4 regions of the Mesorhizobium sp. LSHC412B00 genome follow, and region 3 is predicted to be linked to each of the others. Evidence: predicted binding sites of a transcription regulator. Region 3 holds the regulator's gene; each other region holds the start of a gene.
What was found. Region 3 encodes PhoB, which activates phosphate uptake and scavenging genes when phosphate is short. Its sites were predicted from a motif close to TGTCATNNANCTGTCAT; they were not measured.
Positions count from the first base shown of each region.

Region 1 (7,551 bases), on a different contig from region 3:
ACATTCCAAACTGCGCAACGCCTCGTTCGGGCCGGAAATCCTGATCGGCGACCTGCCGGCCGACGTCAGGGGCTCATCGCGAATCTATCGCGACAGCAATTTGCTGTGGGAAAAGCCGTTCCTGTCGGGCGAAGCGAACATGTCGCACACAATCGCCAATCTCGAACATCACCACTTCAAATATTCGGCCTTCCGCCAGCCGGGCGACGTGCATGTGCACATGTTCGGCACGGCGACGCTGTCCTTTGCCGACGGCATCAAGACTCAGGCTGGCGACGTGTTCGAGATCGAGGCCGGGGATTTCGGCCTGCCGCTGCGCAACCCGCTGGAGATTGAGCAGCCGGTTAAGGTGGCGGTGAAGGCGCTTTGAGGCAGCATCACAATTTGGGAGCCGGAAATGAACGGAATGCGGCTTGTCATTGTGTTCACGGGCGTGGCCCTGTTCCTGACCCAACCGTCGGTGGCCTTTAGCGCCGGCCAGTGCAGCCCGAAGTTCTATCGTGAAGCCCGTTTGCCGATGACGAGCCGTCTTCTGGCAACCGGCTATTCGAAAGCCCAGGTGAGCTTTCTGATGCGCAACACGGATCACATGACATCAGCGCTTCGCGGCGACAGGCTGAACAACAATGGCAAGGTCTGCGGCATCGACTCCGCCAAGGCCCATGTCCTCGGTTGCCTCGACAAGCAGTTGTTCCCGTTGAAGCGCGGCTCAAACGCTTCGCTCGACGAGGTCAAACTGACCGAAGGCTTTTGGGGCAGGAAACGTTTGGCCGCACGCGAACTGCTGTCTATCGGCCATTTTCATGCCTGCCTTTGGCGCCGCGAAAGAGTATCTCTTTCGCGGCTGACGCCGGCGGACGGGACTCAATAAATATCGAAATCGAAATACTTGGCCTGGATCTTCTTGTAAGTGCCGTCGGCGACGATGGCGTCTATCGCCGCATTGAGCTTGTCGCGAAGTGCCGTGTCCTCCAGGCGGACAGCGATGCCGGCTTGCGTCTCGGTGCCCTTGACGTCACCGACAAGCTTGCAGCAGCCGTCGCTCGCCTTCTTCAGCCAGTCCATCAGCACGAATTTGTCGGAGATGACGGCGTCGAGACGGCCGTTCTGCAAGTCGGTGATCGCCTCTTCCTGGGTGGGGTAGAGTTTCGCCTCGGCGCCGGCCTTGCCATAGGCGTCCTGCGCATAGTCGGCCTGGGTGGTCGAGGCCTGCGCGCCCACCGTCTTGCCGGCAAGGGCTGCCGGTTCGGTGGAAGTGAGGTCGCTGTCCTTGGGCGCCACCAGCGCCAGCGGCGTCGTGTAGTATTTGTTGGTGAAGGCGACCTGTTTCTTGCGCTCCTCGGTGATGCTCATCGAGGCGATGATGGCGTCGAACTTTTTCGCCTGCAGCGCCGGGATGATGCCGTCCCAGTCCTGGGTGACGATCTCGCACTCGACCTTCATCTGCGCACACAGCGCATTGGCAATGTCGATGTCGAAGCCCTCGATCTTGCCGTCCGCGGTGATGGTGTTGAAGGGCGGATAAGCGCCCTCGGTGCCGATCTTCAATTTCTCCTGCGCCTCAGCCAGCGAGCCGGCCGATATCACCAGCATGGCAGCGCCCGCTGCCGATATGATCCATCTTGAAATCTGCATTTTGGTTCCCCTTGCGCGCCGTTCTCTTGCCGGCCACCGAAAGGCAGCCAAGCATGGTGAGGCAGCGCAGGCAAGTATTTTGCCTGACGGTGATCGAAGGTTCAGCCGGCGGGGCGGAAATGCTTGGAGAGCTTGAGGCCTTGCGCCTGGTAATTCGAGCCGAGATCGGTGCCGTAAAGCGCCTGCGGCCGCTTCAGCATGTGTTCGTAGACCAGCCGGCCGACGATCTGGCCGTGGTCGAGGATGAACGGGACTTCGTGGCTGCGCACTTCGAGCACCGCCCGGCTGCCGGTGCCGCCTGAGGCCGAATGGCCGAAGCCCGGATCGAAGAAGCCGGCATAGTGAACACGGAATTCGCCAACCAGCGGATCGAAGGGCGTCATCTCGGCGGCGTAGAGCGGCGGCACGTGCACGGCTTCGCGGCTGACCAGGATGTAGAACTCGTCCGGGTCGAGCACCAGTTCGCCGGCGCCGCTCTTATAGAGCGGCTCCCAGAAATCGACGGCATCCTGGGCGGCGCGCTTGTCGACATCGACCAAGCCGGTGTGATGCTTGCCGCGATAGCCGACCAGGCCGTTCTGGTCGCCGTCGAGATCGATCGACAGCGCAATGCCGCCGCCGGAAATGTTGGGCGGCTCGGTCGCCACCAGCATCTCGGCGCGGTGCAATTCGTTCAGTTCTGCCTCCGACAACAGCGCGTTGCCGGTGCGAAAGCGGATCTGCGACAGCCTCGATCCGGCGCGTACGACGATCGGGAAGGTGCGCGGACTGACTTCGAGATAAAGCGGCCCGTGATAGCCGGGGGCGATCTTGTCGAACTCATGGCCGCGATCGGTCATCACCCGGGTGAAGATGTCGAGCCGGCCGGTCGAGCTCTTCGGGTTGGCCGAGGCCGACACGTTTGCGGGCAGCGCCAGGCTTTCGAGCAGCGGCACGATGTAGACGCAGCCGGTTTCCAGCACCGCGCCCTCGGCGAGACTGAACTCATGCAATTTCAGCCGGTGAAGCTTGTCGGCCACCAGATGATCGGGACCCGGCAGGAAGGAGGCGCGCACGCGAAAAGCCTTGTCGCCGAGCCTGAGATCGAGGCTCGCCGGCTGCACCTGGTCGACATCGAGCGCGCGCGGCGACTTGAGCGCGCCGGACTGAAACAGCGCGGAAATGTCCTGATCGGGAAGAATGCCTGTCTGCCGCAAAAGGCTGGCTCCGCTCCAAGGTCGGTCTCTTTGTGGCAGGTTCTTGCCGCAAAACCGCTGGATATCATTGCGGAACCTGCCTGGTACAAACCTCTTAATGAAGCCGGCAATTGACGCAAGCGCAGGTGAGGTCTAAAGGGTCGTTATCCCGTGGTGATTTGGCCGGTCGGCTTGCAGCCACGTTAAACAAGTCGCTAAAGGACCGTCGGGCCGCAAGGCCATATGGACCGGTTGCGACTTTCGCGGCCGGTTTTTTTGTGTCTGGAACAAAAGCGATGAGCACCAAGAAGCGTAACTGGAAACCTCAGACCGCACTCGTGCACGGGGGAACGCTGCGTTCCCAGTTCGGCGAGACGTCCGAAGCGATGTACCTCACCCAAGGCTATGTCTACGAGACGGCGCAGGCTGCCGAGGCCCGTTTCAAGGGCGAGGAGCCGGGCTTCATCTATTCGCGCTATGCCAACCCTACCGTCGACATGTTCGAAAAGCGCATGTGCGCGCTGGAGGGTGCCGAAGATGCGCGCGCCACGGCGTCCGGCATGGCGGCGGTGACGGCAGCGCTCCTGTGCAGCGCCAAGGCCGGCGACCATATCGTTGCGGCGCGCGCGCTGTTCGGCTCCTGCCGCTGGGTGGTGGAGACGCTGGCGCCGAAATACGGCATCGAGGCAACGCTGGTCGACGGCACCGACATCGCCAACTGGGAAAAGGCGGTGCGGCCGAACACGAAACTGTTCTTCCTGGAAAGCCCGACCAATCCGACGCTGGAAGTGGTCGACATCGCAGCGGTGGCGGCGCTCGCCACCTCGATCGGCGCCAGGCTGATCGTCGACAATGTCTTTGCCACGCCCTTGCAGCAGAAGCCCTTGCAGCTCGGCGCCCATATCGTCGTCTACTCCGCGACCAAGCACATTGACGGCCAGGGACGCTGTCTCGGCGGCATCATCCTGTCGGACAAGAAATGGATCGACGAGAATTTGCACGACTATTTCCGCCACACCGGCCCGAGCCTGTCGCCGTTCAACGCCTGGACGCTGCTCAAGGGCCTGGAGACGCTGCCGGTTCGGGTGCGCCAGCAGACGGAAAGCGCGGCCAAGATCGCGGATTTCCTGGCAGGACGGCCGGAAATCGCCCGCGTCATCTATCCCGGCCGCGCCGACCACCCGCAGGCCGACATCGTCAAGAAGCAGATGACGGGCGGATCGACGCTGATCTGCCTCGACGTCAAGGGCGGCAAGCAGGCGGCCTTCGCCTTGCAGAACGCGCTCGACATCGTGCTGATCTCCAACAATCTCGGCGACGCCAAGAGCCTGATCACCCATCCGGCGACCACCACGCACAAGAACCTCAGCGACGAAGCTCGCGCCGAGCTTGGCATCGGGCCGGGAACGCTCAGGCTGTCGGTCGGTCTTGAGGATACGGACGATCTGCTGGAGGACGTTGCGCAGGCGCTGAAGGCCGCCGGATAGGCCGCGAGGCGTCACGCTCCCGACGAAACCTCTTCCAGTTCGGCCGTCTTGGTGCCGATGGTCATGATGTTGCCGCGCCAGTCGACGGCGCCGCTCAGCCAGCCGCGCGCCCAGATGGCGGGAAGCATCATGTCGCGCACCATCATCGCCGGGACCATGCGCAGCGACAGGTGCCAGCCCTTGGCCGCGGCCAGCGCGCATTCGGGAATGTAGGCCGCCGTCAGCACGGCCAACACCGTGGCCGGCAGGCTGATGCCGGCACTTGCGGCCGCCACCAGCGCCAACGCCAACGGCACGGCGACGCCGGTCAGGATCTCGGGTGCGAAAAACAGCGGGAAAGTGACGCGGCGCAACCGCGCCCAGCGCGCCTGGCGCGACCAGATGTCGGCAAGTCGGCGCTGCCCCAGTGGTTGCTCGAAAGGCGAGGCAACGAGATTGACGTGCAGGCCCAGTCCGTTGACCAGCTTGGTTGCAGCAGCATCCTCGGCGATCTCGGCGGCCAGCGCGCGGATACCGCCATTGGTATCGAGCATCGGCTTGTTCCACAGCATGCTCTTGCCCTGGGCAAAGCCGAGACCGAGCGCCTCGCCGGCATATTGCCAGCGCGCCTGCAGCGTGTTGAGGAACGCGCATTCGACCTCGGCCCAAAAGCCATCCGGCCGAGAGCCGATCGGCGTCGAGCAGATAAGCCCGGTATTGGTCCGCCAGGCCGCCATCAGGTGCTGGACGTAATCCCTTGGCATCAGCACGTTGGAATCCGCGAGAATAACCCAATGATAGAGCGCCGCTTCCCAGCCCTTGACGCAGTTGTTGAGCTTCGGGTTGCTGCTGACGCGGTCGTCGCCGATCAGCAGCCGGGCCGGCACGTTGGGAAACAGGACGATCGCCCTGTTTATCAGTTTGACGACGGGATCGTCGGCGTGAGCGACGCAGAAGATCAGTTCGTAGCGCGGCCAGTCGAGCGAGAAGGCTCGCTGCAGCGTCTCTTGTGTGAACGGCTCCACGCCGCGCGACGGTACGACGATCGAGACCGGTGGCTGCTCGTCGGACGGCGGAGGGATAAGGCGACGCGCTTGCAGTTTCGACGAAGCAAGCAGGATGCTGGCAAGATTGGAAAGAAGCAAAGCGGAGGAAGCGAAGGCGGCTGTGAGAGCTAGTTCCATGAGATCTGGTCACTCCGGAAAGGCCGCTCGCGGCTGCTTTGTCAGTCGACAGATGGGCCTTGAGTCGCCGGCAAGGTTTGCCCACACCAACACTGTCATGTGTCACTTAAATGACATTGTTTGTCGGCACCTCCGCTTTGAGGCTGGCAGGACATGCCGTTGTGCGCGTATCAAACCGCATAGCGCGACAAATGTTCCTTGCCGCGCAACCGGAGCAGCCCATGTATCGCGCCGTCACGCGCAACATCGAAGTGCAGGTCAGACCGTTCTACCTGGAGGACCGCTCGGACCCGGCGGAGAACCGTTATGTCTGGGGCTACCAGGTGACGATCGACAACCAGTCGGACGATTTCGTGCAGCTTATGTCGCGTTACTGGCACATCACCGACGGCAGCGGCCGGATCGAGGAAGTGCGCGGCGCCGGCGTGGTCGGCGACCAGCCTGAGCTCAATCCCGGCGACAGCTATCAATACACGTCAGGCTGCCCGCTCTCGACGCCCTCCGGCTTCATGGTCGGCCACTACACCATGCGCAACAAAAAGGGCGAGACGTTCGACGTCGCTATTCCCGCGTTTTCGCTGGATCTGCCGGGGACGCGGCGGACGGTGAATTAGGGGTTTTCTCCCCATCTCTATACGGGGAGAAATGCCCGGCAGTGCAACGAGGGGCGCCGCCGGACTCATGAGGTTATCTTCCACGCACATGACGCAGGCTATGCGCGGCCATTCACCAAAGTTCGCGCTGCCCCTCATCCGCCCTTCGGGCACCTTCTCCCGTGAACGGGGAGAAGGAAGAGATGCTACTGAGCTGCAAACTCCGCCGGGTCGAAGTCGTACTGCTTCGAGCAGAACTCGCAGGCGACGTGGATGCCGCCATCTTCGGTGCTGTCCTTGATCTCCTGCGCGGAAAACCCCTCGAGGATGCCGCGTATCTTGTCCCTTGAGCAGGAACATTGGTCGGCGACCGGCACGCCGCCGAAGACGCGCACGCCATGTTCGTGGAACAGCCTGTAGAGCAGCCGCTCGGCGCCGATGGTCGGGTCGATCAGCTCGGTCGGCTCGATGGTGCCGAGCAGCGCCACCAGCTCGCGCCACGAATTGTCGGCCGGCTCCTGCGTCACGTCACGCGGATCGCCGTCGCCGCCCGAAATGTCCGGCACGCGCATGCGCTCGGGTGACTGCGGCAGGAACTGCGCCAGGATACCGCCGGCGCGCCACTGCTCGCGCGCACCGCCGGGGCCGGGCGTCAGCAGCTTGGCCACCGACAGCCGGAGGTCGGTCGGGATCTGCTCCGACTGGCGGAAATAGGTGCGCGCGGCGTCTTCCAGCGTCTCGCCGTCGAGCTGGACGATGCCCTGATAGCGCTGCGTGTGCGCGCCTTGGTCGATGGTCAGCGCCAAAACGCCGCTGCCCAGCAGCGTCTGCTGCGAGGTTTGGCCTGCGGCCACCAGGGCCTCCAGCCGGTCGGCATCGAAGCGCGCATAGGCGCGCAATGCCGAGGGCGTGGAGAAATCCGCGACCAGCATGTCGACAGGCCCGTCGGTGCGGGTCTGCAGGATGAACTTGCCTTCAAATTTGAGCGAAGTGCCGAGCAGCACCGTCAGCACACAGGCTTCCGCCAGCAGGCGGGCGACCGGCTCGGGATAGTCATGACGGTTGAGGATGGCGTCGAGCATCGGCCCGAGCTGCACGGTGCGGCCGCGCACGTCGAGCGGGCCTACCTCGAAGGGCACGACATGATCGTCGCCGGCATAGCCGAACTCGCCGAGTTTGGGGTGATGTTCAGTCACTTGATGCGTTTCCAACATGACAAAGCTCCAGGGCGCGGCCATGCGGCCCGGAGGGGTGCATGCGTCCAAACGCGCTTGATTTGCGTGATGGGGCGCAAATAGGCATCGCGCCGCCCCGGATCAAGCGCTTGGAGATCAAGCGCCCAGACACCAGGCCAAAACCGCCTTCTGGGCGTGGAGCCGGTTCTCGGCTTCGTCGAAGACCACCGAATGCGGACCGTCGATGACCTCGTCGGTCACTTCCTCGCCGCGGTGCGCCGGCAGGCAGTGCATGAACAGGGCGTCGGGCTTGGCCCTGGCCA
Region 1 covers NZ_AYWB01000010.1:46,766-54,316, forward strand. The annotation lists gene araD1 (AraD1 family protein) at 1-370, shown strand, start outside; gene X757_RS146060 (hypothetical protein) at 398-871, shown strand; gene X757_RS146055 (ABC transporter substrate-binding protein) at 865-1,635, opposite strand; gene X757_RS146050 (2'-deoxycytidine 5'-triphosphate deaminase) at 1,737-2,831, opposite strand; SAM riboswitch at 2,972-3,049, shown strand; gene X757_RS146045 (O-succinylhomoserine sulfhydrylase) at 3,107-4,297, shown strand; gene X757_RS146040 (ceramide glucosyltransferase) at 4,309-5,460, opposite strand; gene apaG (Co2+/Mg2+ efflux protein ApaG) at 5,682-6,074, shown strand; gene X757_RS146030 (Hsp33 family molecular chaperone) at 6,260-7,291, opposite strand; gene argF (ornithine carbamoyltransferase) at 7,385-7,551, opposite strand, start outside.
Region 1: the regulator PhoB is predicted to act here: its motif matches at 5,560-5,576, upstream of X757_RS146040 (ceramide glucosyltransferase).

Region 2 (7,551 bases), on a different contig from region 3:
GCCGACTGGTCGCGCCGCCTGGTGCAGGAAAACCGGCTTACGGTGAACGATCTGATCTGGCCGATCTTCGTCATCGACGGCAAGAACACGCGCGAGCCGATCGCCGCCATGCCCGGCGTCTTCCGCCTGTCGCTGGACCTCGCCGTCAAGGAGGCCGAGCGGGCCGCTAAGCTCGGCATTCCGGCGATCGCCACCTTCCCCAATGTTGAACTCAGCCTGCGCGACCAGACGGGATCGCACATCCTCGACCCGGAAAACATCATCAACCGCGCCACCCGCGCCATCAAGGACGCGGTGCCGGAGATCGGCATCATCACCGATGCGGCGCTCGACCCGTTCACCTCGCACGGCCATGACGGCATCTTGCGCGACGGCATCATCGTCAATGACGAGACAGTGGAACAGGTGACCGCCGCGGCCGTCATCCAGGCAGCGGCCGGCGCCGACATCATCGCGCCGTCCGACATGATGGACGGCCGCATCGGCGCCATCCGCGACGCACTCGACGCCAATGGTTTTCAGGATGTGGCGATCATGTCCTATGCGACGAAATTCGCCTCCGCCTTCTACGGCCCCTACCGCGAGGCGGTCGGCACCGCCGGCCTGCTCAAGGGCGACAAGAAGACCTACTATCTCGACCACGCCAATTCCGACGAAGCGGTGCGCGAGGCCGAGCAGGATATCGCCGAGGGCGCCGACATGCTGATGGTCAAGCCCGGCCTGCCCTATCTCGACATCATCCGCCGGCTGAAGGACGAGTTCCAGATGCCGACCTTCGCCTACCAGGTGTCAGGCGAATATTCGATGATCAAGGCGGCGGCCGCCAATGGCTGGATCGACGGCGAAAAGGCGATGCTGGAATCGCTGCTCGCCTTCAAGCGCGCCGGCTGTGACGGCATCCTGACTTACTTCGCGCCGGAAGTGGCGCAACTGCTGAAGGGTTAGCCGGAACCTGGATGCTCCGGGTTCCGGCTTTTCCTCACGCCTTTGGCAAATAAGGAATCGTTCCGGCGAGATCGGTATCGTCGATCAGTTGGAAGCGGCTGTCGCTGCCCTTCTGACGCTCCGCCACAAACGGAGCGTATTGCGGATCGTTGGTGAAGGCTTCGGCTGCCTTTGCCGACGGAAACGCCATGATGGCGATCAGGCTGGTGTCGAGCGGCTTGCCCTCCAGCGTCTTCACATTGCCGCTGCGGGCGAGATACTTGCCGCCATGCTTGTGGACGAGGTCATGCACCGAAGCGGCATAGGCCGGCACCCATTTGTCGTCCTTCACCTTGATGTCTGCGATCACGTAAGCGGTCATTGTCCAACTCCTCATGGATCGGCACCGGACTGCCCGGTGACGTGACCGCTGCCTCGCATGGCGGCGCCGGACCGCTCCAGTCACAGAACTGTACCGGGGGTGCCAGTACAGCTTCTGTACTGGCTGAACTCAGGTTTTCTGAATAAGGTCCGGCAACATCTTTTGGAGCTCACCACATGACACAAGCCGGTTACAAGCAATTCTGCCCGCTCTCCATGGCCGCCGAGCTGCTCTGCACACGCTGGACCATGGTGCTGCTGCGCGAACTGGTGGCGGGGTCGACCCGCTTCAACGATTTGCGCCGCGGCGTGCCGAAAATGTCGCCAACCCTTCTGTCGCAACGGCTCAAGGACCTCGAGGCCGGCGGCATCGTCGAGCGGACCGAGATCGCGACCGAGAAGGGCGTGTTCGAATACCGGCTGACCGAGGCGGGCCGGGATTTGCGCCCGGTTGTCGAGGCGATGGGGTTTTGGGGCCAGAAATGGGTCGAGGCCAGGCTGTCGCTCAAAAACCTCGATCCGTCGCTGCTGATGTGGGACATGCGGCGCAATCTGAACCCCAGTCCGCTGCCGGACGGGCGCACCGTGATACAATTCCTGTACCATGACCTGCCGGCGTCAAAACGATCGTGGTGGCTGATCGTCGAAAAGCAGGGCGAGGTCGATCTTTGCTGGTACGATCCGGGCTTCGACGTCGATCTCTACGTCTCGACCGATCTGTGCACCATGACCTCGATCTGGATGGGGCTGACGACAGTTCACAAGGAACGCGACAAGATCAGCCTGACCGGCGATCTCGACGTCGCCGGCAAGATGCAGATCTGGCTTGGGCTCAGCCCGTTTGCGGTGATGCCGAAGCGCGTGGCGGCTTGAGGTCCCTGCGCATTCCACAGATCGGCTTGCCTCTAAAATACTAGTTGCAAAATGCAATCAGTTTGAATACTGATTGCAAATCACAACTGGTCATCAAAGGGAGTCTTCCATGTCCAAACTCCGCGTCAATGCCTTCACCTTGTCGCTCGACGGTTTCGGCGCCGGTCCTGACCAGGACCTGCAAAATCCGCTCGGCGTTGGTGGCGAAGATCTGCACAAATGGATGACCGGCACCCGCACCTTCCACGAGATGGTCGGCAAGGATGGCGGCAGCACCGATGTGGACGACCGGTTCACCGTCCGCAGCTTCGACAATGTCGGCGCCTGGATCCTCGGCCGCAACATGTTCGGTCCAATCCGCGGCGAATGGCCAGACGAGAGCTGGAAAGGCTGGTGGGGCGACAACCCGCCCTATCATGTGCCGACCTTCGTGCTGACCCACTACGAGCGCGACTCCATTGTGATGGAAGGCGGCACCATTTTCCACTTCGTTACCGGCGGCATCCACGCCGCGCTCGAACAAGCAAAGGCCGCGGCCGGCGGCAAGGATGTCCGCGTCGGCGGCGGCGTTTCCACCATCCGGCAATATCTGCAAGAGAAGCTCATTGACGAGTTGCATCTGGCGGTGTCGCCGGTGTTGCTCGGGAGGGGCGAGAGCCTGTTTGCCGGGCTGGATATGCTGAAGCTGGGTTACCAGTGCACCGAGCAGGTGGCGACAGCGCTCGCCACGCATGTGACGATCAAGCGGGTGTAAGCCTCATTTGGGAAAATTGCGATCCGTCGCGCCCCCTCTGTCCTTCCGGACATCTCCCCCACGCCGGGGGAGATCGGATGTCGCGCCGGCTTTCGCCACTCATCAACGTAGCAAGAAGGGCGCCATCGGCGAAGCTGCCAATCTCCCCCCTTGTGGGGGAGATGTCCGGCAGGACAGAGGGGGGCGCGAAAGAATGCCGTCCTCTCGTGTCTTCAATTGCGAAGACGCTCAATACTTCTCCGGCACGTAAAGCTCGCGCGGCAGGACCTGGCGCTCGTACTCCGGGTTGAACACCCGCTCGGGCAGCGTGATTTCTTCGTGCGGCACGTCCTCATAGGGCAGCTGTTTGAGGAGATGGTCGATGCAGTTCAGCCGCGCCCGCTTCTTGTCGTTGCCTTCGACGATGTACCACGGTGCCTCGGGGATGTTGGTGCGGGCAAACGTCTCTTCCTTGGCCTTGGTGTACTGCTCCCAGCGCACGCGCGACTGCAGGTCCATCGGCGACAGCTTCCACTGCTTCATCGGGTCGTGGATGCGCATCATGAAGCGCATCTGCTGTTCCTCGTCGGTGATCGAGAACCAGTATTTGACCAGCGTGACGCCGGAGCGGACCAACATGCGCTCGAACTCCGGCACGTCGCGGAAGAACTCTTCGACCTGATCGGGTTCGGCAAAGCCCATCACCCGCTCGACGCCGGAGCGGTTGTACCAGGAGCGGTCGAACAGCACGATCTCGCCGCCGGCCGGCAGATGCGGCACGTAGCGCTGGAAATACCACTGCGATTTTTCGCGCTCGGTCGGCGCCGGCAGCGCCACGACGCGGCAGATGCGCGGGTTGAGGCGCTGGGTGATGCGCTTGATGACGCCGCCCTTGCCGGCGGAATCGCGTCCTTCGAAAACCACCACCAGCTTCTTCTTGTGGTAGGCGACCCAGGACTGCAGCTTGATTAGTTCCGACTGCAAGCCGATCAGGTCGCGGAAATACTGCATGCGGTCGATCGACGGCGGATGCGCGTTCTTGTAGATCTTGGAGATCTCCAGCGACAGCGCCGGCTCCGACATTTCAAGCTCATAGTCCTCGTCGAGCATGTCGGCGAGTTCGGCTTCCAGCCAATCCCTGGCCGGAGAATTCTGCTTCAACTCGGTCATTTCCACTGCTCCGCTTGCCGGCTGACATGAAACCCTGAGCCGACTTGATATAGGCCGGCAATGACGGTTTTATTGCAACCCGCCAGCCAGCCGATCATCGCTGCAAATCGGCGAGGCATGGCTGATCCATCGCCGTGGCATGGCGACAAGCCGCTCAAATTGTCCTACAAATGGCCGACCCGTTCGGGCTGCCCGCCCTTCTCCAGTAAATCCCCACCCACCAAAATTGCGAGGACCGACATGGAATACCGCACGCTTGGCCGTTCCGGCTTGAAAGTTTCGACGCTGACCTTGGGAACCATGACCTTCGGCGGCAGCGGGCCGTTCGCTGCCGTCGGCAATTCCGATCTCGCGGAGGCCTCGCGCATCATCGACACTTGCATCGATGCCGGCATCAATCTCATCGACACCGCCAATGTCTATTCGAACGGATTGTCGGAAGAGATCATCGGCGAGGCGCTCGGCGGCAAGCGCAAGAAGGACGTGCTGATCGCCTCCAAGGCGCGCATGCGGATCGGCAAGGGCCCCAATGACGAGGGCCTGTCGCGCCATCATCTGATCCGCGAATGCGAGAAGAGCCTGAAGCGCCTCAGGACAGATGTCATCGACATCTATTTCCTGCACGAATGGGATGGCGCGACGCCGCTCGAGGAAACCATCGCCGCGCTCGACACGCTGGTTGCCCAGGGCAAGATCCGCTATGTCGGCTGCTCCAACTATTCCGGCTGGCAGGTCATGAAGGCGCTCGGCATCAGCGACAGCCAGCACCAGCCGCGCTTCGTCACCCAGCAGATCCACTACACGCTGGAAGCACGCGAGGCCGAGTATGAGCTCTTGCCGATCTCGGTCGACCAGGGCCTTGGCGTGCTGGTGTGGAGCCCGCTCGCCGGCGGCCTGCTGTCGGGAAAATACCGCCGCGACAGTCCGACGGCGCGCCAGATCGGCGGCTGGTCGGAACCACCGATCCGCGACGAGGACCGGCTGTGGCGGATCGTCGACGTGCTGGTCGACATCGGCGCCACTCGCGGCGTCTCGGCGGCCCAGGTGGCGCTGGCCTGGCTGCTTGGCCGGCCGGCCGTCAGTTCGCTGGTGATTGGCGCACGCAACGAGGCCCAGTTGAAAGACAATCTCGCCGCGGCAAGCCTGACGCTGTCCTTTGATGAACGCCAGCGCCTCGATGCCGTCAGCCGGCCGCCGGTGCTCTATCCCTACTGGCACCAGCAGTTTACGGCGAAGGACCGCTTCGGCCCGGCCGATCTGGTTATGGACCGCAGCGTTATCTGACTTAAGGGCGCCGGAAGCGGCTAGCCCGCGATAAACCGCCAGACCTGCGGATCGGGCTCGATCTGGCCGCTGAGCACGAAATATTTGTAGAGCACGAGCAGGCAGATCGCCTGCTCGGCCCGCTCGTCGGCGAATTTGCGGCAATAGGCGTTGGCCGCCGCAACGATGCGCTGGGCCTCGGCCGGATGCTGCTCGAGATGATGCACCCGCTCGGCCAGATCGCTGAAGTCGGGCGCCAGCGGCACATAATGGACATCGGGCTCGAGTTGCCCCTCGGCGAACCAGGTCTCGTAAGTCGGCGGCGGCATCAGGCAGAGCGAGTTCGAGCTCATGATCCATTTCAGATTGGTCGCGACATCATTGCCTTCGAGCGAGATGATGTAGCGATAGCGGCGCTGCTGATCGATGCTGAGATAGGGCTTGCGGTATTCCGCAAGTGCTGTCGCCCTCGGCGTGCCGACATCGCAGAACGGCAGATTGCGGGCTGCATCCAGCAACAAGGTGCGGATCGGATTGTTGAGTTCGCCGCGCCAAACGACGAGCGGATGCTTGTCGGCGAAGGCGACATCGTCGGCCGGCATGTAGAAATGACGGAACTTGTTCAGCTTGAACAGGACGCCGTTGCCGTTGTCGCCCGCTATCGGCCGGTCCTTGACGATCGACGGCATCTTCGGCACTTCGATGACGTCGCCGAATTCCAGGTCGATGCGCAGATCTGGGTCGAAATAACGGGTGAACTCCTTCAGATCGTAATAGTACATGCTGCGGTCCGACGGCAGCCGGCTGACCGGCACGGCCTCGGGGCTGGGGCTAAAAGGCTCCCGCAGCGTGTTGTAGTAATTGAGCCGCTGGCGGACCGATGCGTCGGAAAGCCTGGCCTGATCGAGCAGCCGGCCGAGCCGGCGCCGGAAAAGAACCGGCGGCGCGATGTCGCGCATGGCGTTGCGCGCATAGTAGATCAGCTTCTGTGCGTTTCTTTGAAGCGTGGCCATCGGTCGTTTTGATTCGAAATCGGTCGGCGGCGGCTCCAGCAACTGTCCCGCAGCCTTTTCTAAACCATTGTGTTCGCCATCACGCAAGTCCAGAACCGCTGGCATCTGCCCTCGCGGCGCTGTTGTGTTTGCCGGCCAATGCTTCTAGGCAGGATCAGGCACAGCGAAAGGAAACGATATGGCTCGACCACCGAATTACGGTCAGGAACGCAAAGAGCGCGACCGGCAGAAGGCCGCCAAGAAGGCGGAGAAGCTCGCCGCCAAGGTCGCGGCCAAGGAGCGCGCCGAGCCTGAGAACGAGGCAAGTTCCAAAACCGACACCGAGACAGAAAAATAGGCAAGACAGGATCACCGGCCCGCGAAACGGGCCGGATCCTGGCAAAATGCCGGTGTGATCAGGCCGATGTGATCAGGCCGGGGCCTTGTCGCTGACGAAGACGTTGACCTCGCGCGCGGCGGCGATGAAGGCGCGTCTTGCAATCATCGCCGGCTTGTCGCCGGCCAGCGCGTCATGGCAGGCCTGCAGCGCTTCGCGGTGCTTGGGGCTGCGCTTGCCGGGCCAGCTGTTGAGCAGGTAATCGGAAGCCTCGCGCACCGTACGCAAGAGCTGAGTGCTTCCCTCCGTGCCCGACTTAACGGTCACGGGTGTTTCAAATCGGTTGTTTTCCATGGCCGCCTCTTACGCCATCGGCGTCCGCGAAGCGAGGCCGAAAGCGGATGGCGTCGGCGTTCTTTCGTTTTCGTGACCGGTATCAAGCGGCGACGACGGCAAAACCCCTGGCGCGCAGGCCGCGCCGGTCATTGTGCAACGACGTCACCAGGCGGGCGCGGCTGCCGGCGATATGGGCGGAAAGTCGCGCCGCCGCCGCATCGGCATCGCCGGCCCGCACCGCTGCCAGAATGGCGTGATGCTCGCTCCAGGCGCGGCCAAGCGCCGCCTCGTCGCGCACCTCCAGCCAGCGCGCCCGCGACAGGCGCGTCATGGCATCGCGCACGGCCCGAAACAGGAACTCGTTGCCGGAGAGCCGCGCCAGTTCGATATGGAAATCCATGCCGACGCGGTGCCATTCCTCGCGCGGCGTGGCAGTGTCGCAGGAGTCCAGCATCGCCTCGATGACATCGGCTGCGCTCCTGTCGGCCAGCGCCGAAGTCAGCCTGACCGCCGCGACCTCGACCGCTTCGCGGTACACAGCG
Region 2 covers NZ_AYWB01000019.1:15,575-23,125, reverse strand. The annotation lists gene hemB (porphobilinogen synthase) at 1-945, shown strand, start outside; gene X757_RS140200 (DUF1330 domain-containing protein) at 980-1,306, opposite strand; gene X757_RS140205 (helix-turn-helix domain-containing protein) at 1,483-2,178, shown strand; gene X757_RS140210 (dihydrofolate reductase family protein) at 2,288-2,932, shown strand; gene ppk2 (polyphosphate kinase 2) at 3,161-4,081, opposite strand; gene X757_RS140220 (aldo/keto reductase) at 4,322-5,365, shown strand; gene X757_RS140225 (glycosyl transferase family 90) at 5,386-6,357, opposite strand; gene X757_RS1000000167170 (hypothetical protein) at 6,536-6,694, shown strand; gene X757_RS140230 (DUF982 domain-containing protein) at 6,767-7,000, opposite strand; gene X757_RS140235 (GntR family transcriptional regulator) at 7,110-7,551, opposite strand, start outside.
Region 2: the regulator PhoB is predicted to act here: its motif matches at 4,142-4,158, upstream of ppk2 (polyphosphate kinase 2).

Region 3 (7,551 bases):
ACTGCGCGCCCGCGTCGGCATGGTGTTCCAGAAACCCAACCCGTTCCCGAAGTCGATCTACGAGAACGTCGCCTACGGCCCGCGCATCCATGGGCTGGCCAAGCGCAAGTCCGACATGGACCAGATCGTCGAGCAGAGCCTGAAGAAGGCGGCGATCTGGAACGAGGTCAAGGACCGCCTGCAGGAGCCCGGCACCGGCCTGTCCGGCGGCCAGCAGCAGCGCCTGTGCATCGCGCGCGCCATCGCCGTGTCGCCGGAGGTGATCCTGATGGACGAGCCCTGCTCGGCGCTCGATCCGATCGCCACCGCCCGTGTCGAGGAGCTGATCGACGAACTGCGCCAGAACTACACGATCGTCATCGTCACCCACTCGATGCAGCAGGCGGCGCGCGTGTCGCAGCGCACGGCGATGTTCCATCTCGGCTATCTCGTCGAGGAGGGCGCCACCGACAAGATGTTCACCAACCCCGACGACAAGCGCACCCAGGACTACATTACCGGCCGCTTCGGCTGAGCCGTCCGGCGGGTGAATTTTCAGGCACGAGGACCAAGATCATGGGTGAACATACCGTCGCCTCCTTCGATGAAGAGCTCGGGCAGATCAGCAAGCTGATCGGCGACATGGGCGATCTGGCAGGCTCGATGGTCAGCGGCTCGACCAGGGCGCTGCTCAATTCGGACAATGCGCTGGCACAGCGTGTCGTTTCCGACGACGCCATCATGGATGCGCGCCAGCGCGAACTGGACGACCGCGCCATCACGCTGATCGCCAAGCGCCAGCCGATGGCCAACGATCTGCGCGCCGTGGTCGGCTCGATCCGCATGGCCGGCGACCTCGAGCGCATCGGCGATCTCGCCAAGAACATCGCCAAACGCGTCGGCACCGTGGGCTTGAGCGTCACGCCGCGCGACCTCTCGCACTCCATCGATGCCATGGCGCAGCTGGTGCTGATCCAGGTGCAAGGCGTCGTCGAGGAATATGCCGCCACCGATGCGGCAGCTCTTGCAAAACTCAGGAATGACGACGAGCGCATCGACGTCAAATACACGTCCGTGTTTCGTGAGCTCTTGACCTACATGATGGAAGACCCTCGCAACATCACCGCCTGCACGCATCTCTTGTTCTGCGCCAAGAATCTTGAGCGCATCGGCGATCATGTCACCAACATCGCCGAAAATGCGTATTATGTGCTGACCGGCCAGCAATTGCCCGCCAATCGTCCGAAGCAGGACGAGACGGCGATGGCCACGCCGGCCTGATGAGGGTGAACTGCCTATGATCGCGCCACGCATCATGGTCGTGGAGGACGAGGAGCCGCTAGGCGTGCTCCTCCGCTACAACCTCGAATCCGAAGGCTATCACGTCGAGGTGGTGACACGCGGCGACGAGGCCGAGATCCGCCTGCAGGAAAACGTGCCCGATCTCCTGGTGCTCGACTGGATGGTGCCCGCTGTTTCCGGCATCGAGCTCTGCCGGCGGCTTAGAGTGCGGCCCGAAACCGAGCGGCTGCCGATCATCATGCTGACCGCGCGCGGTGAGGAAAGCGATCGCGTGCGCGGCCTGTCCACCGGTGCCGACGACTATCTGGTCAAGCCATTCTCGACGCCGGAGTTCATGGCGCGCGTGAAGGCGCTGCTGCGCCGGGCCAAGCCGGAAGTGCTGTCCAGCGTGCTCAAGGTCGGCGACATCGTGCTCGACCGCGAGTCGCACCGTGTCTACCGCAAGAAGAGCGAGATCAGGCTCGGACCGACCGAGTTCCGGCTGCTCGAATTCATGATGCGCCATCCCGGCCGCGTGTTCTCGCGCAGCCAGCTGCTCGACAATGTCTGGGGCGAGACGATCTACATCGACGAGCGAACCGTCGACGTCCATGTCGGGCGCTTACGCAAAGCGGTCAACAACGGCCGCATGCCGGATGTCATCCGTACCATTCGCGGCGCCGGCTACGCGATCAGGGAAGACTAGGATGCTGCGCGTCGCGCCGTTGCCGGCCATTCAGGCGACATGCTTGCCGGATTTGGCCTGAATGCCCGGCGCGAAAATCTCCTGATCGACGAAGCCGAGCGCGCGCATGGCACAGCCTTCGCGGATCAGCGGCAGCTCGTTGGGCTCGGTGTCGAAGGAGATCGATTTCGAGTGCTGGCCGCCGGCGGTCTGGGCGATCGCTTCGCGCAATGCCGGCTCGATCAGGTCGAAGGCGGCGGCGCTGACGCCAACCATGGCGACAGGCGCCGGGTCGATCAGCGCAAACAGGCTGCCGAGGCCGAAGCCGAGCGCCTCACCGGCCTTGCGATAGGCTTCGCGCTCCGGGCCATCGGTTTCGCGGGCGCGCGCGGCGAGTGCGCGCATATCAGCGTCGCCGATATCGACCGGCTCGGCATCTTCGCTCATCATTTTGGCGCTGCGCCAGATGGCGTAGTTTCCGGCATAGGCCTCGACGCAGCCGCGCCGCCCGCAGCGGCAGAGCGCGCCGCCCGGACGGTGGATCATGTGGCCGAACTCGCCGCCCGAGGAATGGGTGCCGGTGAACAGTTCGCCTTTCAGCACCAGCCCCATGCCGATGCCGTGCGACAAGAGGATCGCGATGAAATTGTCGCGGTAGCGCTCGGGCTGGCGCCATTGCAGGGCCACCGCCATCATATTGCAGTCGTTCTCCATGGTGGCAGGAATGCCGAATTCCGCTTCCAACATGTCGGCGAAGGCAATGTCGGTCAGTGGCGTGATTGGCGACCACAGCATGGCCCGCGCCTGCGAATCGGTGATGCCCTGGATGCCCATGGCAATGCGGGCGATGCTCTGGACATCGAGGTCCGGGTCCGCGAGACGCCGCCCGACGATTGCTACGCATTCGCCGATCAGCTCGTCGCGCGGCATGGTCAGCGTGTCGAGCCGGCGCTGTTCTTCCGCGACCACCTGGCCGGCATAGTCGATGACGGTGACGGAGAGGAAGTTCAGCGACAGCACCACGGTCATGACCGCCGCCGCTTCCGGGTTGAGGCCAAGGCCGACCTGCGGCCGGCCGCGTTTCAGCGAGCCGGTCTCGCCAGGCTTGCCTTCAATCAGGATGCCTTCTTGAATTAGATCAGACGAGATTGCCGATATCGTCGAATGGCTGAGGCCGGTGGTCGCCGCAATCTCGGTCCGCGACGGCTGGCCGGCCCGGCGCACGGCCGAAATCACCATCGCACGGTTGCGACGGCGCAGATCGTCGTGGCGGATCCCAACCGACATTTGTTTTCCTCCCGGCCTCCTCGCGCCTCATGATAGTGAAGGCGTTCGACGGCACCAGCCAAATATTGGCAGACGCCGGCAGCCCTGTCATTGTTTATTGCGGAGCTCGAAAAAATTCGGCAACGCTATCAGAATCCATCATAATCGATGTTGACAGTGCCTTATCATTGAACCAGTATTTTTTCGAGGCTCGAAAAAATGGAGCCTCTTTGTGCAGGCCTTCGGGCCGGTTTTGTCGCGCCGTGGGCGGCGCAGGGAGGGTTATAATGAACAGATTTGCAGCCGCCATGCTGGCGGGTGTCGCCATGTCGCTGGCGCTGATGTCGGTCGCGCAGGCGAAGGACAAGGTCATCGGCGTGTCGTGGTCGAACTTCCAGGAAGAGCGCTGGAAGACCGACGAGGCGGCGATGAAAACGGCGATCGAAGCCGCCGGCGACAAGTACATTTCGGCCGACGCGCAGTCCAATCCCGGCAAGCAGCTGACCGACGTCGAAAGCCTGATCTCGCAGGGCGCCAACTCGCTGATCATCCTGGCGCAGGACGCCTCGGCCATCGGCCCGGCGGTGCAGAAGGCGCTGGACGAAGGCATTCCGGTCGTCGGCTATGACCGCCTGATCGAGAACAAGGACGTTTTTTACCTGACCTTCGACAACAAGGAAGTCGGCCGCATGCAGGCCCGCGAAGTGTTCAAGGCGAAGCCCGAAGGCAACTATGTCTTCATAAAGGGCTCTGGCTCGGATCCGAATGCCGATTTCCTGTTCTCGGGCTCGATGGAAGTGCTCAAGGAAGCCATCGACTCGGGCAAGATCAAGAATGTCGGCGAGGCCTATACCGATGGCTGGCTGCCGGCCAACGCCCAGAAGAACATGGAACAGTTCCTGACCGCCAACGACAACAAAGTCGATGCCGTGGTTGCGGCCAATGACGGCACCGCCGGCGGCGTTGTCGCCGCGCTGACGGCGCAGGGCCTTGCCGGAACGGTTCCGGTCTCGGGCCAGGACGGCGACCATGCCGCCCTGAACCGCATCGCGCTCGGCACGCAGACGGTGTCGGTGTGGAAAGACGCGCGCGAACTCGGCAAGAACGCCGCCGAGATCGCCTCGCAGCTTGCCGATGGCAAGAAGACGGGCGACATTGCCGGCGCCAAGGACTTCACCACGCCTGACGGCAACACCGTCAAGTCGCTGTTCCTGACCCCCGTCGCGATCACCAAGGACAACCTCAACGTCGTCATCGACGCCGGCTGGATCAAGAAGGACGAAGTCTGCACAGGCGTCGCCGCAGGCAGCGTCGCGGCTTGCAACTGATCTCGACGACTTGAAGAAATGAGGCGCCGCGGCTGTCAAGCCGCGGCGTTTTCTCTACGAGAATTGTGTGTTTCCGCCATCGGCGGCAAACTTCTAGGCTGTGGTCCGGCATCCGCGCCAGACGGCAAGCCGCTGGAGGACATCATGACCGACACGACCTCAAATCCGCAGGCCGATACGGCACGAGCGTCTGAACTCGGCGCGGTCGCCCGGTTCCTGAAGGCGACCGAGCTCGACACGCGCATGCTCGGCATGGTCGGCGCGCTGCTGGTCATCTGGGTCGGCATACATATCCTGTCGGGCGGGCTTTTCCTGACGCCGCGCAATCTTTGGAACCTGTCGGTGCAGACGTCCTCGGTCGCGATCATGGCGACCGGCATGGTACTGGTCATCGTCATGCGCAACATCGACCTTTCGGTGGGCTCCGTCGAAGGCGTGATCGGCATGATCATGGGCGTGGCACAGGCCGAATTCCTGATTCGCGTCATCGGCTTCCAGCTTGGAAACCCCTGGCTCTGGGTCGTCGCGCTTGCCGCCGGCGTGGTGCTTGGTCTGCTGATCGGCGCGTTCCAGGGCTTCATCATCGCCTATATGCAGGTTCCGGCCTTCATCGTGACGCTTGGTGGCCTGCTGGTCTGGCGTGGCATGGCATGGCTCATCACCAGCGGGCGCACGGTCGCGCCACTCGACGCCACCTTCCAGCTGATGGGCGGCGGACCACGCGGCTCGATTGGCGCCGCTGCCAGCTGGATCGTCGGCATCGTCGCCTGCGCGGCGGTCGCCTTCGCGCTGCTCAACGGTCGCTCACAGCGCAAGCGCTTCAGCTTTCCACTGCGCCCCGTCTGGGCCGAGACCTTGCTTGGCGTGGTCACTTGCGCGGCCATCCTCGGCGCCGTGTGGATCGCCAATTCCTATCCATGGCCGATCGGCATCGTGCGCCAGTACGCACAGCAGAACGGCATCACCGTTCCCGAAGGCGGGCTGTTCATCGCGCATGGCATCGCCATACCGGTGCTAATGGCGGTGATTGTCGGCATCATCATGACGTTCATCACCAAGCGCACGCGTTTCGGCCGCTATGTCTTCGCCATCGGGGGCAATCCGGAGGCAGCGGAACTCGCCGGCATCAACACGCGCTGGGTGACCATGAAGGTGTTCATGATCATGGGTGTGCTGGCTGCAATCAGCGCGGCGATCTCGTCGGCCCGTCTCAATGCGTCAACCAATGCGCTGGGCACACTGGACGAGCTTTTGGTGATCGCGGCCGCTGTCATCGGCGGCACGTCGCTCGCGGGCGGCGCCGGAACGGTGATGGGCGCCATGCTCGGCGCGCTACTGATGCAGTCGCTGCAATCCGGCATGGTGCTGCTCGGCATCGACTCGCCGCTGCAGAGCATTGTCGTTGGCGCTGTCCTGGTCATCGCCGTCTGGCTCGACACCGTCTACCGCAAGCGCGTCTAGGGAGGAACGATTATGGAAAAAACTGCTCCCACCGGTACGCCACTGATCGACATGCGCAACATCTCGATCGCGTTCGGTGGCATTCGCGCCGTCGACGATGCGTCCATCGATCTTTTCCCGGGCGAAGTGGTGGCGCTGCTTGGCCACAACGGCGCCGGTAAGTCGACGCTGATCAAGATCCTGTCGGGCGCCTACAAGCGCGATGCCGGCCAGATCTTGGTCAACGGCCAGGAGGCCTCGATCTCCAATCCGCGCGACGCCAAGAAATACGGCATCGAAACGATCTACCAGACGCTTGCGCTGGCCGACAATGTCGACGCTGCCGCCAACCTCTTCCTCGGCCGCGAACTGATGACCGCGTGGGGGACACTCGACGATGTCGCCATGGAGGCCGAGGCGCGCAAGGTGATGGGCCGGCTCAATCCGCGCTTCCAGCGCTTCAAGGAGCCCGTGATCAAGCTATCGGGCGGCCAGCGCCAGTCGGTGGCGATCGCACGCGCCATCCTGTTCAACGCCCGCATCCTGATCATGGACGAACCGACGGCCGCGCTTGGGCCGCAGGAGACGGCGCAGGTCGGCGAACTGGTAAAGCAGCTCAAGGCCGACGGCATCGGCATTTTCCTGATCAGCCACGACATTCACGACGTGTTCGAGCTTGCCGACCGGGTCTGCGTAATGAAGAACGGCCAGGTCGTCGGCACCGCGCTCACCACCGATGTGACGCAGGACGAAGTGCTCGGCATGATCATCCTGGGAAAGTGCCCGCCCGGCGCCATTCCCGGTCCGGGTGCGCTGAAGATCGCGGCCTGAGACCACGCTATCGTCAGCTGTCATGTTCACTGATGCTCGAGATCGATAAGCCGGCTAAATATGCATGATATGCCAGCTGTCATTATGGCTTGGCCGCGCCATTGTCTTGCCGCGGCGACTTGCCCATAAAGGTCCCGAACCGTCCATGGGCCTGCGTTGAAGAAGTTTTTCCCGATCCTTGCCTTCATTGCCGTTGCACTGATCAGCCTGACGATGGCGGGCTTCGCCTATTTCGCGACCCAGGAAGCGGCGCGCATCAAGTTCGAGGCGACGGCCGACGACGCGCTCAACCGCATCGAAAGCCGTATCGATCTGCATCTGTCACTGCTGCGCTCGACGCAGGCGCTGTTCGACGCCCGCAATGGCGAGATTTCAGGTAGCGAATTCAAGGCCTTCTTCAGCGCCCTCGATGTCGATAACAATTTCGCCGGCCTGCGCGGCATCGGCTATCTCAGGCTGGCCAAGACCGGTGACGAAGCGGCGGTCGAGCGCGACATGTTGCGCGACCGCGGCGCCGCCCACACGGTCTATCCGGACACGACACAGCCATGGCGCACGCCCGTCGTGCTGTTCGAGCCGCTCGACCCTGCCAACGAATCCACCATCGGCTACGACATGTTCACCGAGCCGGTGCGGCGCGAGGCGATCGAAAAAGCGATGGCCGATGACGCACAGCACGCAAGCGGTCTGGTCCAGCTCGGCCAGGACACTGGCGCGGCGCAGACCTTTACCGGTTTCCTG
Region 3 covers NZ_AYWB01000015.1:50,607-58,157, reverse strand. The annotation lists gene pstB (phosphate ABC transporter ATP-binding protein PstB) at 1-514, shown strand, start outside; gene phoU (phosphate signaling complex protein PhoU) at 556-1,260, shown strand; gene phoB (phosphate regulon transcriptional regulator PhoB) at 1,277-1,966, shown strand; gene X757_RS142125 (ROK family protein) at 1,997-3,232, opposite strand; gene xylF (D-xylose ABC transporter substrate-binding protein) at 3,499-4,539, shown strand; gene X757_RS142135 (sugar ABC transporter permease) at 4,684-6,000, shown strand; gene X757_RS142140 (ATP-binding cassette domain-containing protein) at 6,013-6,810, shown strand; gene X757_RS142145 (CHASE domain-containing protein) at 6,967-7,551, shown strand, end outside.

Region 4 (7,551 bases), on a different contig from region 3:
GATTGATCGCAGCGCCCCTGCGGAAATTGCCGGCCACCTGGACGCCCCATGGCTTCACATTGATCGACGCCATGGCCACGGTTCTAGACATGATCACCGGCAGCTTGCGGCAGGCGACGGCAAAGCTGGTTTTCCCGTCGAGCGGCTCGATCGTTCCGGCGTAGGCGCTGTCGGAGAACTTGTCGGCCGGTTCGCCCATGATGTCGAAGACGTAGCTCTCGGTCTCCATCGGCAGGAAACCGCCGGAACCCAGCCAGCGCGAAACGCGGCTCTCGCCGGCATTGTAGGCAGCCGCCGCCAGGCCGAGATTGCCGAAGCCGGTCTTCATTTCGGCGAGATATTTCGCCGAAGCCGGGATCGCCTGGTCGATATCGAAAGGATCGGCCAGCCCGCGCATCTTGGCGGTGCCCGGCATGAACTGGGCGATGCCTTCGGCACCGACCGGGCTAACCGCATTGGGATCGAAGCGGCTTTCTTTCCAGATCAGCCGGGCGAAGTAATCCTTCGGCAGGCCGTTCCGCTCGGCATGCGTCTCGATCAGGTCACAGACACGGCCGATCAATCGTTTCGCCGCCGAGCGCGATTGCGGTGGATCGGCAAGTGCCTGTCCGGCACCCAGCCCGCAGAGCAGGATCACACCGGCTTTCAGCAGCCCCCGCATGGCTTATTCGGCCGCAGCCTTGCCGTGCTGTCCAAACCGCTGCTCGATATAATCGGCGACCATTTTTTCGAAATCGGCGGCGATCGACGGACCGCGCAGCGTCGCCGACTTCTTGCCGTCGACGAAGACGGGCGCGGTCGGCGTCTCGCCGGTGCCGGGCAGCGAGATGCCGATATCGGCGTGCTTGGATTCGCCGGGGCCGTTGACGATGCAGCCCATCACCGCGATCTTGAGGTTCTCGACGCCGGGATATTTCTCCCGCCAGACCGGCATGTTCTTGCGCAAATCGGCCTGGATGTTCTGGGCGAGCTCCTGGAACACGGTGGAGGTCGTGCGACCGCAGCCGGGGCAAGCGGCGACGATCGGCACGAACTGACGGAAGCCCATGGTCTGCAGCAGTTCCTGCGAGACCTGCACCTCACGCGTGCGATCGCCATTCGGCTCCGGCGTCAGCGAGATGCGGATGGTGTCGCCAATGCCTTGCTGCAAGAGGATGCCCATGGCAGCCGACGAGGCGACGATGCCCTTGGATCCCATGCCGGCTTCGGTGAGGCCAAGATGCAGCGCATGGTTGGAACGCGTGGCAAGCTCGGTATAGACCGCGATCAAATCCTGCACGCCGCTGACCTTGGCCGACAGGATGATCTTTTCGCGGGCGAGGCCTATCTCTTCAGCCATTTCGGCCGACAGGATCGCCGACTGCACGATCGCCTCGCGGGTTACTTCCTGCGCCGTCAGCGGGAAGCCTTGGCGCTGGTTCTCGTCCATCAGCCGGGTGAGCAACTCCTGATCGAGCGACCCCCAATTGACGCCGATGCGCACCGGCTTGTCATGCCTGATCGCCATTTCGACGATCGCCGCGAACTGGCGGTCCCTCTTGTCCTTGAAGCCGACATTGCCGGGATTGATGCGGTATTTGGCCAGCGCCTCGGCGCAGTCCGGATGGTCGGCCAGCAGCTTGTGGCCGATATAGTGGAAGTCGCCGACCAGCGGCACATTGATGCCGAGCCGCTCGAGCCGTTCGCGGATGCGCGGCACGGCGGCGGCGCTCTCGTCACGATCGACGGTGATGCGCACGATCTCGGAGCCAGCGCGATGCAAAGCCGCAACCTGCGCGACGGTCTGGTCGATATCGGCCGTGTCGGTGTTAGTCATCGACTGCACGACGACCGGCGCGCCGCCGCCGACGACCACGCCGCCGACATCGACGCCGACCGATGTCCGGCGCCCAAAGGGGGAGGAAAAATACCCGGTCATGCCGGCAGCCTCTTGATCACCCGAGCGACACACGTCCACGTCGACGCACGCTCAATCAGCTATCAGCGCATAGCGCTGAGGTTCGGGCATGAGGTGGAGGAGCAAAGATGGCTTGTCAATGGCGACAGACAAGCAGAGCCGCCAAATCGCAGCAGCGCGGCGACCCCACAGACGGGTTTCGCCGGCCAACAGTATCGGAATCAGTAGCAAAAACAGGCCTCCGGCGGCATGTCGCCACCGGAGCGATAGTCACGCGCCAAGGCGGCGCGTCTAATCCTGGAAGGGCGTCAGTGTCTCGTCGGTTTCGCCTTCAGTTTTTCAATCTCGTCCTTGAGTGCCAGCTTGCGTCGCTTCAGATTCACGATTTCGAGGTCGTCGACCGATGGATGGTTCATCGCATCGTCGATCTCGCGTTCGATATCACCGTGTTTCCGCTGCAACTCATCAAGATGGGATGCAAGAGACATGATTGGTTCTCCCTTTCATGGTTTCCTCGATTGCAGCCGTCAAAGGCACGTCCACCGCAGGTCGCATCTGTGACGGCACCATGACAGTCTGCCACCATCCGGCTGCGATGTCGAATGCTGCGTGGTAGCATTCCACGACAATGTGATATGTGATATTGGCTGCGCGCCGGCGGCAATTGATGCCGCCCCCGCCCAATCATGCCCATTGCCGGGCGCCGCAGACATGCAGACGGTAGAGAATGTCCGACCAGGAAAAGGCCGATGTCCGCCTCGAATTTTCCCGCCTGAAGCAGGAGCATGCCGATTTCGACGCGGCCATCAATGCGATGATCGCCATGGGCTGCGACCCCTTGCAGATCCAGCGCATGAAGAAGAAGAAGCTTTTCCTCAAGGACCGGCTGATGGCGCTGGAAGACAAGATCATTCCGGACATCATCGCTTAGCCGACGGCCTCGGGGCCTAACTGCTCACCCCGCTATCGACAGCCGCGCCGCGCGATGGCGCAGCAACGTCAGCAATTCGTCGGTCTTCTCCGCTGAAGTGTCGATCGGCACCACCAGGCACATCGTCGCCTCGACCTTGCCGGCGGCCGCGAAGACAGGGGCGGCCAGGCATTTGGTGTAGGCGTCGACCAGCCCCGAAGTGATGCAATAGCCGGTCGTTCTGGCCGTCGCGATATCGGCAACGAAGTCGTCGAACTGCAGCCTGCGGCCGTCGGGCAGCAAAAGGTCGTCTTCCGAGACCATGTCCTGGATGGCGGCCCTTTCCAATCCGGCCAGAAGCAGCCGCCCCGATGCCGTCCATGGCAGCGGGATCTGCAGGCCGGTGGCCGAGCTGATGCGGAACGGCCTGGTGCCGGGGCTGGAATGGACGATGGTATAGCGCCCGCTTTGCAGCATGCACAATTCGGAGGTCTCGCCGGTCTCGCGCGACAGATTGTCGACCTCCTGCCGGCCCCGCCTAAGCAGGTCGTTGCCCCTGACATAGTCCATTCCATAGAGGTAGAGCTTCTTGCCGAAATAGACCCGGTTGCCGTCGCCCTCCATCTCCAGGAGACCCGCATCGACCAGCGAACGCACCAGCGTATAGGTGGTGGAGCGCGGCGCATTCACCCCCTTGGCGAGATCGCCAATGCCGATGGCGCGCTGCGTAACATGCAGGAAGTCCAGGATCTCCAGCACCCGGTTGAGGCCCTTCTCGCGCGAGCCGGAGGTCTTGTCGGGCGTCGGGCTCCCGGCTGGACCAAGCTCCGCCCGATCCGTGAGTCCATTGCTGTCTTGCATAACTGATTCCTGATGTTAGTATCTGTCTTGTATAGGATACATGTGTCTATTGTAAGAGACAATCAGGTCGGCGACACGTGTGTCTGTAAGGGGAACTCAAACAACAGGAGGTCGCAGTGAACGACGCATCCAAGCGAGATTTTCTGAAACTAGGCATGGCCGGGCTTGCAACGGCGGGCGTGATGACCGCTGTCAGCGCCGAAAAGGCGGCGGCACAAGCCGCATCCGACAGCGTTCTGCGCACCGCGCTTGACCGCGGAAAGCTGATCGTCGGCACCGGCAGCACCAACGCGCCATGGCATTTCGAAAACGATGCCGGCGAGCTGGTCGGCATGGACATCACCATGGGACGCATCCTGGCCAAGGGTCTGTTCGACGATCCGAGCAAGGTCGAGTTCGTCATGCAGGATCCGGCGCAGCGCATCCCCAATGTCACCACCAACAAGGTCGACATTACCATCCAGTTCATGACCATGACCGCGCAGCGCTCGCAGCTGATCCACTTCTCCAGGCCATACTATGTCGAGGGCGTCGCCCTGCTGACGCTGCCGACGGCGGAAAACAAGACCTTCGACAAGCTGCTCGCCGGTGGTTCGGCGACGCGCATCTCGATCCTGCAGAATGTCGATGCCGAAAGCTCGGTCCATTACGCCCTGCCGGAGGCGCAGGTGCTGCAGATCGACACCCAGGCCAATGTGCTGCAGGCACTGGAATCGAAACGCGCCGATGCCGCCGCTGTCGATCTTTCAACCGTGCGCTGGCTGGCCTCGCGCAACCCCGACAAATATTTCGATGCCGGCAAGAGCTGGTACTCGATGCTCTACGGCGCGGCGGTCAGGCAGGGCGACCTGGACTGGCTGACCTTCGTCAACCAGACCTTCACCATCGCCATGTTCGGCCATGAGACCGCACTCTACGACGCCGCCTTCAAGGACTATTTCGGCCAAGAGCCGCCGGCCCGCCATCCCGGTTTCCCGGTTGTCTGACAAGTGCTGGCGGAAGGGTTAGCCCTTCCGCCTTCTAGTTCGCATCCCCTTGGTTATTGCGGGAGACGCATGGGCTATACGCTCAACTTCAACCTGATCTGGCGCCATTTCGACAAGCTGTGGGGCGGCCTTCTGCTCAGCCTCGAGCTTGCCGTGATTTCGATTGCCATCGGCGTCGTCATCGGCCTGGTGCTGGCGGTCTGGTATGTCTCGGCCGGACGCGTGGTGCGCGCCATCATTGCGGCTTACGTCGAATTCATCCGCAACGTGCCGCTGATCCTGCTCGTCTATCTTGTCTTCTACGGCCTGCCGACGGTGATCGACGTCGCCTACGACGCGCCGACCTCGTTCGTGCTGACGCTGTCGGTCTATAGCGGCGCCTATCTGGTCGAGGTGTTCCGCTCCGGCCTGGAAGCCGTGCCGCGCGGCCAGCTCGATGCCGGCAAAGCCATCGGCCTGACGCCCTGGCAGCGGCTGGTTCATGTGCGCCTGCCGACCATGCTGCGCATCACGCTGCCGGCGCTGTCCAACACCTTCATCTCGCTGTTCAAGGACACGTCCATCGCATCGGTCATCTCGGTGCCCGAGCTCACCTTCGGCGCCCAGTGGATCAACTTCAACACCTTCCGCATTGTCGAGGTCTATCTGGTGACGACGGCGATGTACCTGGTGACCGGTTACACCCTGCTCTTCGGGCTGCGGCTGGTCGAACGCCGGTTCAGGGCTGCGCGCTGACATGCTGAGCCAGATCCTCTACGCCGTACCGTTCCTCGCCCAGGGCTTCGCCATCACTTTGTGGGTGTCGCTGCTGGTCGTGGTGCTGTCGCTGATTGCCGGCGTCGCGCTCGGCGTCGGCCTGGTCTACGGCCCGGCGCCGCTGCGCTGGGCCGTGCGCATCTTCTCCGACACCATCCGCGGCATCCCGATCCTGGTGCTGATGTTCTTCGTCTATTACGGCCTGCCGGCCATCGGCCTGCATCTGCAATCCTTCTCGGCGGCGGTGCTGGCGCTGACCTTGTTCAAGACGGCGCAGGTCATTGAGTATCTCCGGGGCGCCGTCGGCTCTATTCCCAAGGGCCAGTCAGAAGCGGCGATGGCCATTGGGCTGACTTTTCGCCAGCGGCTCACCTACGTCATCTTTCCGCAGGCCTTCCGGCGCTTCCTGCCGCCCTGGATCAACGGCGTCACCGATGCGGTCAAGGGCAGCGCCCTGGTCTCGCTGCTCGGCATCACCGACCTGATGCAGGCGATCAACCAGGTCATCGGCCGCACCTATGAGGCGATGCCGCTCTACATCCTCGGCGCCTTGATCTATTTCGCCGTCAACTATGCGCTTTCCTACGCCAGCCGGCGGCTGGAACGGCGCTTTGCCTTCATCCGGGACTAGCACGATGGCCACAAGCTCGAACGACAATGCTGCCCTTCTCGACATTGCCGGGGTCTCGAAAGCCTTTGGTTCGGTCGAGGTGCTTCGCTCGGTCAGCCTCAAGGTGGACAGGGGCGAGGTGGTCACCGTCATCGGCCCTTCCGGCAGCGGCAAAACCACCCTGCTGCGCTGCGTCAACTTTCTCGAAAGCTACGACTCAGGTTCGATCCGCATCGACGGCAAGGAGGTCGGTTTTCGTGAGGCCGGCGCGCGCCAGCGGCGCAGCGAGCGCGACCTTGCCAATATGCGCGCCGAAACCGGCATGGTGTTCCAGAGCTTCAACCTGTTTCCGCACCTCACCGCCGCCGGCAACATCATGCTCGGCCTCACCAAGGTGCGCGGCAAGAGCAAGGCCGAGGCGCGCCAGATCGCCGAGCATTGGCTGAGCCGCGTCGGCCTCGCCCACAAGGCCGACAGCCTGCCGGCGGAACTCTCCGGGGGCCAGCAGCAGCGCGTCGGCATAGCGCGGGCAGTCGCCATGGAGCCAAAGATCCTGCTGCTCGACGAGATCACCTCCGCGCTCGATCCCGAATTGGTCGGCGAGGTGCTGGCCGTTGTGCGCAGCCTGGCCGAAGACGGCATGACAATGGTGATGGTCACGCACGAGATGGCCTTTGCCCGCGACGCTTCGAGCCGCATTGTCTTCATGGCCGATGGCGGTGTCAGCGCTGTTGGCCCGCCGAAGGAGATCCTTGCCGAAGAGACCACCAATGAGCGCCTGCGCTCTTTCCTGGCGCGGTTCCGCGCCTCGCATTTCTGACATGGGCGGCCCGAAGCAATTCCAGGAAAAGTGTAAGCGGTTTTCCCGGGAAAAGCGCGAAGCGCTTTCCCTTGGGAATTGCGTAAAACAACAGGCCGGCCCAAGGAGAATTCTTCCATGACGCCTTACATCCGGCTCGCCGAGCTCGGCCTGACGCTGCCCGAGCCGCCGACGCCGATCGCCAATTTCGTCACCCATGCGGAAAGCGGCCGGCTGATCTTTCTTTCGGGTCAAGGGCCGCTGCGCGCCGACGGCACGCTGTGCACCGGCAAGGTCGGCGAGGACGTCACCGTCGAGCAGGCCTATGAGCATGCCCGCCTCACCGGCCTCAACCTGCTCGCCGTCATGCACGCCGCCGCCGGCGATCTCGGCCGCATCGTGCGCGTCGTCAAATTGCTCGGCTTCGTCAATGCGACGCCGACCTTCAGCGACCACCCGAAAGTGGTCAATGGCTGCTCGGACCTGTTCGCCAGCGTCTTCGACAAGATCGGCGGCCATGCACGCTCGGCGATCGGGGTCGGCTCGCTGCCTGGAAACATCACCGTCGAAATCGAAGCGGTCGTCGAGATCGCCGCCTGACCGTCAAGGGATTGCTGAACATGAAAACCTATTCCGACACCGGCTCCAACACCACGATCCGTGAACGGCTGGGACTGAGGCCGATCATCAACGTCTCCGGCACGATGACGACCCTCGGCGCCTCGATCATCG
Region 4 covers NZ_AYWB01000021.1:18,710-26,260, forward strand. The annotation lists gene X757_RS139405 (lytic transglycosylase domain-containing protein) at 1-661, opposite strand, end outside; gene ispG (flavodoxin-dependent (E)-4-hydroxy-3-methylbut-2-enyl-diphosphate synthase) at 665-1,918, opposite strand; gene X757_RS139395 (YdcH family protein) at 2,206-2,385, opposite strand; gene X757_RS139390 (YdcH family protein) at 2,625-2,828, shown strand; gene X757_RS139385 (IclR family transcriptional regulator) at 2,853-3,668, opposite strand; gene X757_RS139380 (transporter substrate-binding domain-containing protein) at 3,824-4,654, shown strand; gene X757_RS139375 (amino acid ABC transporter permease) at 4,724-5,389, shown strand; gene X757_RS139370 (amino acid ABC transporter permease) at 5,391-6,041, shown strand; gene X757_RS139365 (amino acid ABC transporter ATP-binding protein) at 6,046-6,840, shown strand; gene X757_RS139360 (RidA family protein) at 6,958-7,419, shown strand; gene X757_RS139355 (aminotransferase class V-fold PLP-dependent enzyme) at 7,440-7,551, shown strand, end outside.
Region 4: the regulator PhoB is predicted to act here: its motif matches at 2,455-2,471, upstream of X757_RS139395 (YdcH family protein).